Regions from separate parts of the Mesorhizobium sp. M0408 genome, predicted to be linked through region 1. Evidence: predicted binding sites of a transcription regulator. Region 1 holds the regulator's gene; the other holds the start of a gene.

Region 1 (5,383 bases):
CGCAGAGAGGACAGATGACACAGATGTTGTCCCCAGACATGACGATGGCCGAAACGGTCGTCGAGAAGACGAAGATCGAGGTCAAGAATCTCAACTTCTACTACGGCCAGAGCAAGGCGCTGAAGGACATCAGCCTGTCACTGCCTGAGCGCAGTGTCACGGCCTTCATCGGCCCTTCGGGGTGCGGGAAATCGACGCTGCTGCGTGTGTTCAACCGCATCTATGAGCTCTACCCAAAACAGACGGCCGAGGGCCAGGTGCTGCTCGACGGCAAGAACATTCTCGACCGGTCGCAGGATCTCAACCTCCTCAGGACCAAGATCGGCATGGTGTTCCAGAAGCCGACGCCGTTCCCGATGTCGATCTACGAGAACATCGCCTTCGGCGTCAGGCTCTACGAGAACCTCGGCAAGTCCGAGATGGACGGCCGCGTCGAACAGGCGTTGAAGCGCGCCGCGCTGTGGAGCGAGGTCAAGGACAAGCTCAACGCCAGCGGCTTGAGCCTGTCCGGCGGCCAGCAGCAGCGGCTCTGTATCGCCCGCACCGTGGCCGTGAAGCCGGAAGTCATTCTGCTCGACGAACCGGCTTCGGCCCTCGACCCGCTGTCGACTGCCAAGATCGAGGAACTGATCGACGAATTGCAAGCCGACTATACGATCGTCATCGTCACCCACAACATGCAGCAGGCGGCGCGCGTGTCGCGCCAGACCGCCTTCATGTATCTGGGTGAACTGGTCGAGTTCGACCGGACCGAGAAGATCTTCACGTCGCCCCGCGAGAAGCGCACGCAGGACTACATCACTGGCCGCTTCGGCTGAGCCGTTCCGATCATGCATATGAGGACAGGACCATGGGCGAACACACAGTCGCTTCTTTCGACGAGGATCTCGAGCAGATCAGCAAGCTGATCCGCGACATGGCCGACCTCGCCGGTTCGATGGTCGGCGGGGCGACCAAGGCCCTGTTGAATTCCGACAACGTGCTGGCGCAACGCGTCGTTTCCGACGACGCCATCATGGATGCGCGTCAACGCGAACTGGACGACCGCGCCATCACCCTGATCGCCAAACGCCAGCCGATGGCCCACGATCTTCGCCATGTGGTCGGAGCGATCCGCATGGCGGGCGACCTCGAACGCATCGGCGACCTTGCCAAGAATATCGCCAAGCGCGTGAGTGCGGTCGGCCTCAGCGCCACGCCGCGGGACCTGTCGCATTCCATCGACGCGATGGCGCAGCTGGTTCTCATCCAGGTGCAGGGTGTCATCGAGGAATATGCTGCAGGCGATGCGGCCGCGTTGGCCAAGCTGCGTGCCGCCGACGAGCGCATCGACGTCAAATACACGTCCGTGTTCCGCGAGCTGTTGACCTACATGATGGAAGATCCGCGCAACATCACCGCTTGCACGCACCTGCTGTTCTGCGCCAAGAATCTGGAGCGGATCGGCGACCATGTCACCAACATCGCCGAAAATGCGTATTATGTGCTGACCGGCGAGCAATTGCCGGTCAATCGTCCGAAGCAGGACGAAACGACAATGTCCGCACCGGTGACATGATGGGGGTGCCCAGCCGATGATCGCACCACGCATAATGGTGGTGGAGGACGAGGAGCCATTGGGTGTGCTGCTCCGCTACAATCTCGAATCCGAAGGCTACCAGGTCGAGGTGGTGACACGCGGCGACGAAGCCGAGATCCGTTTGCAGGAGAATGTGCCCGACCTTTTGGTGCTCGACTGGATGATACCAGCGGTTTCCGGCATCGAGCTCTGTCGTCGGTTGCGGGTGCGCCCCGAAACCGAGCGGCTGCCGATCATCATGCTGACCGCGCGCGGCGAGGAGAGCGACCGGGTGCGCGGGCTTTCGACCGGCGCCGACGACTATCTGGTCAAACCGTTTTCGACACCGGAATTCATGGCCAGGGTCAAGGCGCTGCTGCGGCGCGCCAAGCCGGAAGTGCTGTCCAGCGTGCTGAAGGTCGGCGACATCGTGCTCGATCGCGAATCGCACAGGGTCTATCGCAAGAAGAGCGAAATCAGGCTCGGGCCGACCGAATTCCGGCTGCTCGAGTTCATGATGCGGCATCCGGGCCGTGTCTTCTCGCGCAGCCAGTTACTCGATAATGTCTGGGGCGAGACAATCTACATCGACGAACGCACCGTCGACGTGCATGTCGGGCGGCTGCGCAAAGCCGTCAACAACGGCCGGATGCCGGATGTCATCCGCACCATCCGCGGTGCCGGCTATGCGATCAGGGAAGATTGACCCGCCTGGTCAGGCTACGTTCTTTCTGACGCTGGGCCTCATTTGCGCGCCCGGCGCGAAAATCTCCTGGTCGACGAAGCTTAGCGCCCGCATCGCGCAGCCTTCGCGGATCAGCGGCAATTCGTTCGGCTCTGTATCGAAGGAGATCGAGTCCGAATGCTGGCCGCCGGCGGTCTGGGCGATTGCCTTCCGCAAGGCCGGCTCGATCAGATCGAAGGCGGCGGCACTGGCGCCGACCATCGCGACCGGTGCCGGATCGATCAGCGCGAACAGCGAGCCGAGACCGAAACCCAGCGCTTCGCCGGCCTTGCGGTAGGCCTCGCGTTCCGGCCCATCTTTCTCGCGCGCCCGGGCCGCCAGTGCTCGCATGTCGGCGTCGCTGACGTCGGCGATCGGTTCGCTTTCTTCGCTCATCTGCCTGGCGTTGCGCCAGATGGCGTAGTTGCCGGCATAGGCCTCGATGCAGCCGCGCCGCCCGCAACGGCAGAGCGCGCCGCCCGGACGATGGATCATGTGGCCAAATTCGCCACCCGAGGAATGCGTCCCGGTGAACAGTTCGCCCTTCAGCACCAGCCCCATGCCGATGCCATGCGAAAGCAGGATGGCGATGAAGTCGTCGCGATAGCGATCCGGATTGCGCCAGCGCAAAGCCACCGCCATCATGTTGCAGTCGTTCTCCACCGTTGCCGGGATGCCGAATTCGTCCTCCAGCATGTCGGCAAAGGCGATGTCGGTCTGCGGCGTGATCGGCGACCACAGCATGGCGCGTGCAGGGGAGTCGGTAATGCCCTGAATCGCCAGGGCGATGCGGGCGACACTGCGGACGTCAAGGTCTGGATCCTGCAGCCGGCGCCGGACGATGGCCATGCATTCACGGATCAGCTCGTCGCGCGGCATGGTCAGCGTGTCCAGCCGGCGCTGTTCCTCGGCGACCACCTGTCCCGTATAGTCGATAATGGCGGCCGACAGGAAATTCAGCGACAACACCACGGTCAGCACCGCCGCCGCTTCCGGGTTGAGGGCGAGGCCGACCTGCGGACGACCGCGTTTCAACGAAACGGGCTCACTTGCCTTGCTCTCGGCGAGGATGCCTTCCCGTATCAGGTCGGAAGAGATCGCCGATATGGTCGAATGACTGAGGCCGGTAGTAGCTGCGATCTCAGTACGCGATGGCTGGCCGGCCCGGCGCACCGCCGAGATCACCATCGCCCGGTTGCGCCGGCGCAAATCGTCATGGCGGATTCCGACCGACATTGTTTTGCTTTCCTCCCGGTTGCCGCGGCCGCTCATGAACCGGAAGCCGTCGGTAATGTCCGACAAATAGTGTCGGACGCAGGCAAATAGTGTCAGATGCAGGTGGCGCTGTCATCGTTTATTCCGACGCTCGAAAAAACTCGCAGAGTCATCAAAATCCATCAGAATCGATGTTGACAGCAGCCGGAGATCGGGCCAGTATTTTTTCGAGGCTCGAAAAAATTAGAGCTTCTAAGCTGGTCTTTGAGCCAATTGGTCACGCCGTACGCGGCGCAGGGAGGATATGATGAAGAAATTCACGACCGCCATTCTGGCGGGTGTCGCCATGACGCTGGCGCTGGCGTCGGTGGCGCAGGCTAAAGACAAGGTCATCGGCGTTTCCTGGTCGAACTTCCAGGAAGAGCGCTGGAAGACCGACGAGGCCGCAATGAAGGCGGCCATTGATGCCGCAGGCGACAAGTATATTTCCGCCGACGCACAGTCCAACCCCGGCAAGCAGCTCACCGACGTCGAGAGCCTGATCTCGCAGGGCGCCAGCGCACTGATCATCCTGGCGCAGGACGCCTCGGCCATCGGGCCGGCCGTGCAGAAGGCACTGGACGAAGGCATCCCGGTCGTCGGCTATGACCGGCTGATCGAGAACAAGGACGTGTTCTATCTGACCTTCGACAACAAGGAAGTCGGCCGCATGCAGGCCCGCGAAGTCTTCAAGGTGAAGCCGGAAGGCAACTACGTCTTCATCAAGGGTTCGGGTTCCGATCCGAATGCCGATTTCCTGTTTGCCGGTTCGATGGAGGTGCTGAAGGAGGCCATTGACGGCGGCAAGATCAAGAATGTCGGCGAGGCCTATACGGACGGCTGGCTGCCGGCCAACGCTCAGAAGAACATGGAACAGTTCCTGACCGCCAACGACAACAAGGTCGATGCCGTGGTCGCCGCTAATGACGGCACTGCCGGCGGCGTCGTCGCCGCGCTGACGGCGCAAGGGCTGGCCGGATCGGTTCCGGTTTCGGGCCAGGACGGCGACCACGCCGCGCTGAACCGCATCGCGCTCGGCACACAGACCGTGTCGGTGTGGAAGGATGCGCGCGAGCTCGGCAAGAATGCCGCCGAGATCGCCTCGCAACTGGCCGACGGCAAGCAGATGACCGACATTGCCGGCGTGAAGGATTTCACCACGCCCGGCGGCAATACCGTCAAGTCGCTGTTCCTGACCCCGGTCGCCATCACCAAGGACAACCTCAACGTCGTCATCGACGCCGGCTGGATCAAGAAAGAAGAGGTCTGCGCCGGGGTGACGGCTGGCACTGTTGCAGTCTGCAACTGAGCCGACGTTTCCGAAAAGTCCGAACGCCGCGGCCGCTCGCCGCGGCGTTTTTCCAACAAGAGTTGTTTTTCCGCTTCCGGCGGATAACTTCTAGGCTGCTTCCGGCATCCGCGGCAGACGGCAACCCGGCGGGAGAAACATCATGACCGACACGACGTCCAACACGCCGGTCGACAGCACGACAGACCGGGCACGGGAATCCGAACTCGGCATTGTTGCCCGATTTCTCAAGGCAACCGAACTCGACACGCGCATGCTCGGCATGGTCGGCGCGCTGCTGGTCATCTGGGTCGGCCTGCATGTCATTTCTAGCGTACGGCTCGGCGTCAATCCGTTCGACTTCGACAGCCGGACCTTCCTGACGCCACGCAATCTCTGGAACCTGTCGGTGCAGACTTCGGCCGTGGCCATAATGGCCGCCGGAATGGTGCTGGTTATCGTCATGCGCAATATCGACCTGTCGGTCGGCTCCGCCGAAGGCCTGATCGGCGTGGTCATGGGTTTTGCGCAGGTGCATTTCCTGGTGCGAATGGTCGGT
Region 2 (5,383 bases), on a different contig from region 1:
GAACTGGATCGCTGTGAGCGCAATGACGATGGCCATCAGGATGACCGACTGCGCCGCCGAATCGCCCAGGATCAGATTGACGAAGCCGTCATTGTAGACCTTGTAGACCAGCGTCTCGGTCGTCTTGCCCGGCCCGCCGCCGGTGACGGCATGAACGATGCCGAACGTGTCGAACAGGGCATAGACGGTGTTGACGACCAGCAGGAAAAAGGTTGTCGGCGCAAGCAGCGGGAAGACGATGGTCCAGAAGCGCTTGGTTTCGCCGGCGCCGTCCATGGCCGCCGCTTCGATCAGCGTTTTCGGCACCGCCTGCAGGCCGGCGACGAAGAACAGGAAGTTGTAGCTGATCTGCTTCCAGGCAGCAGCCGACACCAGCAGGATCATGGCGTGGGTGCCGTTGAGCAGCGGGTCCCATACGATGCCGAGGCTTCTCAGCAAATAGGCCAACGAGCCGATCGAGGGATTGAACAGGAAAAGCCAAAGCATGCCGGCAATCGCCGGCGCCACGGCGTAAGGCCATATCAGCAGTGTGCGGTAGAGGCCTTTGCCGCGCACGGCCTTCTCGGCCATGACCGCGAGCAGCAGGGCCACAACCATGGCAACGATCGCGGTCGCAAGAGAGAACACTACTGTGACCTTGATCGAGTTGAGGTAGGCCGGATCGGCCAGCACCTTCCGGAAATTGGCAAACCAGACGAACCTGCTCTTCAGCCCGAACGGGTCTTGCCTGAGCATCGACTGGTAAAGCGCCTGACCGGCCGGCCAGTAGAAGAAAACCAGGGTGATGGCGAGTTGTGGCGCCACCAGCAGGTAGGGCAGGATCTTGTTGGGAAAGACGACGCGTGGAGACAGGCTGATTTCCCTCGCTATCCAGGTATCGCCCACGCTAGCTCGCGTGGGCGATATTCCAACCGACTAACCGAGATAATCCCGTCAGTTCTCCAGCGCTTCCTTGATCGCCGCGTTGCCGCGCGCAACCGCATTGTCGAGTGCCTGCTGGGCGGTTTGCTGGCCGGCCAGCATCTTCTCCAGCTCCTCGTTCTGGATATCGCGCACCTGCGGCAGATTCGGCAGGCGCACGCCCTTCGAATTGTCGGTCGGCGACTTGCCGATCATCTGCAGGATGGGTGTCTCGCGGCCGGGGTTCTTGTCATAGAAGCCTGATTTCTTCGTCGCCTCATACGCGGCGAGCGTCACAGGCAGGTATCCCGACTTCTGGTGCAGATATTCCTGCACATCGGTCTTGGACAGATAGGCAAAGAAGGCGGCGACACCCTTGTATTCCTCGTCCGACTTGTTGCCGAACACCCAGAGGCTGGCACCGCCCGGCGTCGTGTTCTGCGGGGCACCCTTGGCGTCACTGTCGTAAGGAAGCTGGCCGATGCCATAGTTCATGCCGGACTTGACGATATCGCCGAGGCCGCCCGACGATTCGGTGAAGATGCCGCATTCGCCGGCGAGGAATATCTGCTTGGCTTCGGAGGTGCGTCCGCCATATTTGAATGTGCCGTCCTTGGCCAGGTCAGCGAGCGCCTGGAAGTGGTTGACGAAAATCGGCGCATTGATCTTGAGTTCGACATCACCGCCGGCCAGGCCATTCTGCTGGGTGGCCCAAGGCACGTCATTCCACCCCGCGAAATTCTCCAGGTGGATCCAGGTCAGCCAGGTCGAGGTATAGCCGCAAGGGGAGGCGCCGCTCGTCTTGATCTTCTTGGCAGCTTCCCACACCTCGTTCCACGTCTTGGGCGGATTGTTCACGTCGAGGCCTGCCTTCTGGAAGATGTCCTTGTTGTAGTAGAGGATCGGCGAGGAAGAGTTGTAGGGGAACGATAGCATGGTGCCGTCCGGCTTCGAATAATAGCCGACGATGCCGGGCAGATACTGGCTCTTGTCGAAAGTCATCCCGGCGCCGGTCATCACATCGGCCACCGGCTTTATCGCACCCTCGGCCGCCATCATCACGCCGGTGCCGACGTCGAACACCTGGAGGATATCGGGCGCTTGCCCGGCACGAAAGGCAGCGATGCCGGCATTCAGCGTCTCCGGATAGGTGCCCTTGAACACCGGAACGAGCTCATAGTCGCTCTGGCTGGCGTTGAAATCCTTGGAGATCTTGGCGACGACCTCGGCGTTGGCGCCGGTCATGGCGTGCCACCAGCTGATCTGCGTGACGGCGAAGGCGGAGGTGGTGGAAAGCAGGGTCACGGTCGCGGCGATACCGGCCGCAAAGCCGAAGAACTTCATGTTTCATCTCCCGTTTGTCATTCGCGAAAGGGGCACTTCCGCAAAGCCAATATGTGGCGCTGATGACAATCGGACAACGGTTTTATTGCGGATCAATGAACATCATTCCTTCCTAAAGTGCACTCGCTACCGAAACCGGGCGCCAGAAATCACATCACCGTCTTTTCGGCGCAGCGGCGCGTCGGTTTTCCCCCGAAAAGACCCGCCTCATGGCCCGCGGGTTAACCATTCGTTAAAATCTCCAAGAGCTAATCAGTCACACCTCCCCTGTTAGTTTTGGCAGACCGAGTGAACCAGGATGCTGACGGTCTATAATTGTATTGTAAGTCAGCACGATCCGAGACTGGTTGCGCTCGCCGCACTCGTCTGTGGAATTTCTTGCTTCTCAGCGGTTAATCTCCTTAAGCATGTCGGCCGATCGACCGAGCGAAACCGGCTTGTCTGGCTGATGATCGCCGCGGCCTCGACCGGGTTCGGCATATGGGCGACGCATTTCATCGCCATGACCGCGTTTACGCCGGGAATCCCGAACGCATACAATCCGGGATTATCCGCCTTTTCGCTTGCCGCCGCCGTTATCATGACCGCGCTTGGGATGTGGGTCGCCACCTTGCGCCGCGGCATCGACCATTTCCTCGTCGGTGGCGCCATTCTGGGCGGCGCCATCGCGACGATGCACTACATCGGCATGGCAGCTTTCGAGGTCGAAGGCCGGGTCGTATGGAACCTGCTCCTTGTCGCGATATCGCTTCTGGCCGGCGTGACCCTCGCGGCACTGGCGCTCCTTGTCGTCTTGCGCCGTCCGTCAGCGCTCGCGACTTTCGGCGGCGCCGCGCTTTTGACGCTGGCGATTTGCAGCTTGCATTTCATCGCGATGGCCGCGGTGTCGATCATTCCGGACTCCTCGATTGAAATATCCGAACATTCCATCGAGCCCATTTCCCAGGCCTTTGCCGCAGCGGTCGCCAGCCTGATAATCCTTGTGCTATCGGGTGCCGCGCTATGGATCGACCTGCGCTTTCGCCGCCAGAAGCTCGAGGCCGATCGCATGCACGATCTCGCCAATGCGGCGGTGGAAGGTCTGATCGTTTGCGATGGCACCCGCATTGTCAGCGCCAATGACAGTATGGCGAAGCTGACCGGAACAGCGACAGCCACCCTGAACACGATGCAATTCGGCGAGCTTTTCGACGGACAGAGCGCAGCCGATATGTCCGGCTTCGGCGAACAGGCGCAGGAAGCGAAGTTAAGAGGCAGCGACGGGGCGAGAATTCCTGTCGAGCTGATCGCCAGGAAAATAACCTACTGCGGCAGGCCTCATACGGTGCTTGCCGTTCGCGACATCCGTGAGCGCAAGAAGGCAGAACAAGAGATCCTCCGCCTCGCGCATTTCGATCCGCTTACCGGGCTTGCCAATCGGCGGAGCTTTTCTTCCCGGCTGGAAGCAGAATTCGCCTCGATGGATCGTGGCGGCAAGGATGGACATCTGGCGCTCCTGCTGCTTGACCTTGACCGGTTCAAGCAAGTCAACGACCTCTATGGCCACGGGGCCGGCGATGCTATGCTGCAGAAGCTGGCGCACTGCATTTCCGGCATCCCGCGCCACGGACAGATGCTCGCGCGTCTCGGCGGCGATGAATTTGCCATCATAGCTCCGAACCTCCCCGACCCCCTGGCCGCAGGCCGGATAGCCGAGGACTTGCTGGCGGCGATCCGGGAGGAAAACAGGGTTTCGGTCGGCTCCGGCCTCGTCTCGGCCAGCATCGGCATCGCCTTCTTTCCGCTGGATGCCGAAGACCAGGCCGGCCTGATCAGCCATGCCGACACGGCACTCCATCGCGCCAAAACCGAAGGCAGGGACACTTATCGGTTTTTCGAGATAGCCATGGGCACCGCGGCCCGCGACAAGCGCGTGATGGAGCATGAATTGCGCCAGGCGATCGCCCGCAAGGAGTTCCACCTCGTCTATCAGCCGCAGAAGGAGATCCGCGGCGGCAGGATGATCGGCTTCGAAGCCCTGGTCCGTTGGCAGCACCCTGAGCGGGGTGACATTTCTCCGGCCGTTTTCATCCCCGTGGCCGAGGACAGTGGCGCTATCGCGCAGATAGGCGACTGGGTGCTGACGACGGCTTGTAACGATGCTGCTCGCTGGACAAACCCGCTGATGGTCGCCGTCAACGTCTCCGCCGTGCAACTTCACAATCCGAACTTCAGCCGCAAGGTGCACGACGCATTGACGAGATCCGGCCTGGCCCCCGGCAGGCTCGAACTGGAGATCACCGAAACGGCCCTGGTGAAGGACATGCCGCGCGCGCTGGCAACCTTGAGGCAGGTCAAGGCGCTTGGCGTGCATGTGGCGATGGACGATTTTGGCACCGGCTATTCTTCGCTGTCCAACCTCAGCGCCTTTCCCTTCGACAAGATCAAGATCGACGGGTCGTTCATCAAATCGGTCGACAAGAACGCCCAGTTCGCGGCGATCGTTCGCGCCGTGCTGGGGCTTGGACGCGGTCTCGGCCTACCGGTTCTGGCAGAAGGTATCGAGACGCCGGGTGAATTGCAGTTCCTGGACGCCGAGGCTTGCGAGATCGGGCAAGGCTACTACCTCGGCAAACCGGCTCCGATCGAGACATTCGGGGAACTGACGGGCGTGGCCTCTCCGGCAATCCGCACCGCCAGCCGACGCGGCGCAAGCATTGCCGTGCTCAAGCCGCGCCTGCGCACGGTCTGAGCCTATCCCGGCTGAAGCGCCGCCTCGACCAGACGCTTGGCATCCGGCCCCGACCATTCGGCCGGGCCATTCATATGGGCGATCAGGCAGCCTTGCCCATCGATCAGCATGGTGACCGGCAGACCGAGCGCCAGGCCGCGCGTCTTGACGTCGTTGAACAGCGCCATCGTGGCATCGCGATAGTAGCCGAGCGACTTGACGCCGGTGTCCTCCAGGAACTTCTTCGGTTTGGCATCGTCGCCGGCATCGACGTTGACGGCAACAACCTGAAACGCATCGCTGCCCATCTCCTTCTGCAGCGCATCGAGCGCCGGCATTTCGGCGCGGCAAGGTGCGCACCATGTCGCCCACAGATTGAGCAGCACCGTCTTGCCGGCATGATCGGCGATCGTCGTCGGCTTGCCGTCG

The links. The regulator PhoB, encoded in region 1, activates phosphate uptake and scavenging genes when phosphate is short. The targets are predictions, from matches to a motif close to TGTCATNNANCTGTCAT.
Region 2: a site for PhoB is predicted at 2,307-2,323, ahead of ugpB (sn-glycerol-3-phosphate ABC transporter substrate-binding protein UgpB). Genes of this name have one in related genera too.

The regions. Positions count from the first base shown of each region.
Region 1 covers NZ_JAMYRO010000003.1:14,090-19,472, reverse strand. Annotated here, with positions in the region: gene pstA (phosphate ABC transporter permease PstA) at 1-18, shown strand, start outside; gene pstB (phosphate ABC transporter ATP-binding protein PstB) at 15-818, shown strand; gene phoU (phosphate signaling complex protein PhoU) at 851-1,558, shown strand; gene phoB (phosphate regulon transcriptional regulator PhoB) at 1,575-2,264, shown strand; gene NKI67_RS04030 (ROK family protein) at 2,274-3,518, opposite strand; gene xylF (D-xylose ABC transporter substrate-binding protein) at 3,805-4,845, shown strand; gene NKI67_RS04020 (sugar ABC transporter permease) at 4,988-5,383, shown strand, end outside.
Region 2 covers NZ_JAMYRO010000018.1:70,355-75,737, forward strand. Annotated here, with positions in the region: gene ugpA (sn-glycerol-3-phosphate ABC transporter permease UgpA) at 1-852, opposite strand, end outside; gene ugpB (sn-glycerol-3-phosphate ABC transporter substrate-binding protein UgpB) at 934-2,244, opposite strand; gene NKI67_RS21355 (bifunctional diguanylate cyclase/phosphodiesterase) at 2,543-4,975, shown strand; gene tlpA (thiol:disulfide interchange protein TlpA) at 4,978-5,383, opposite strand, start outside.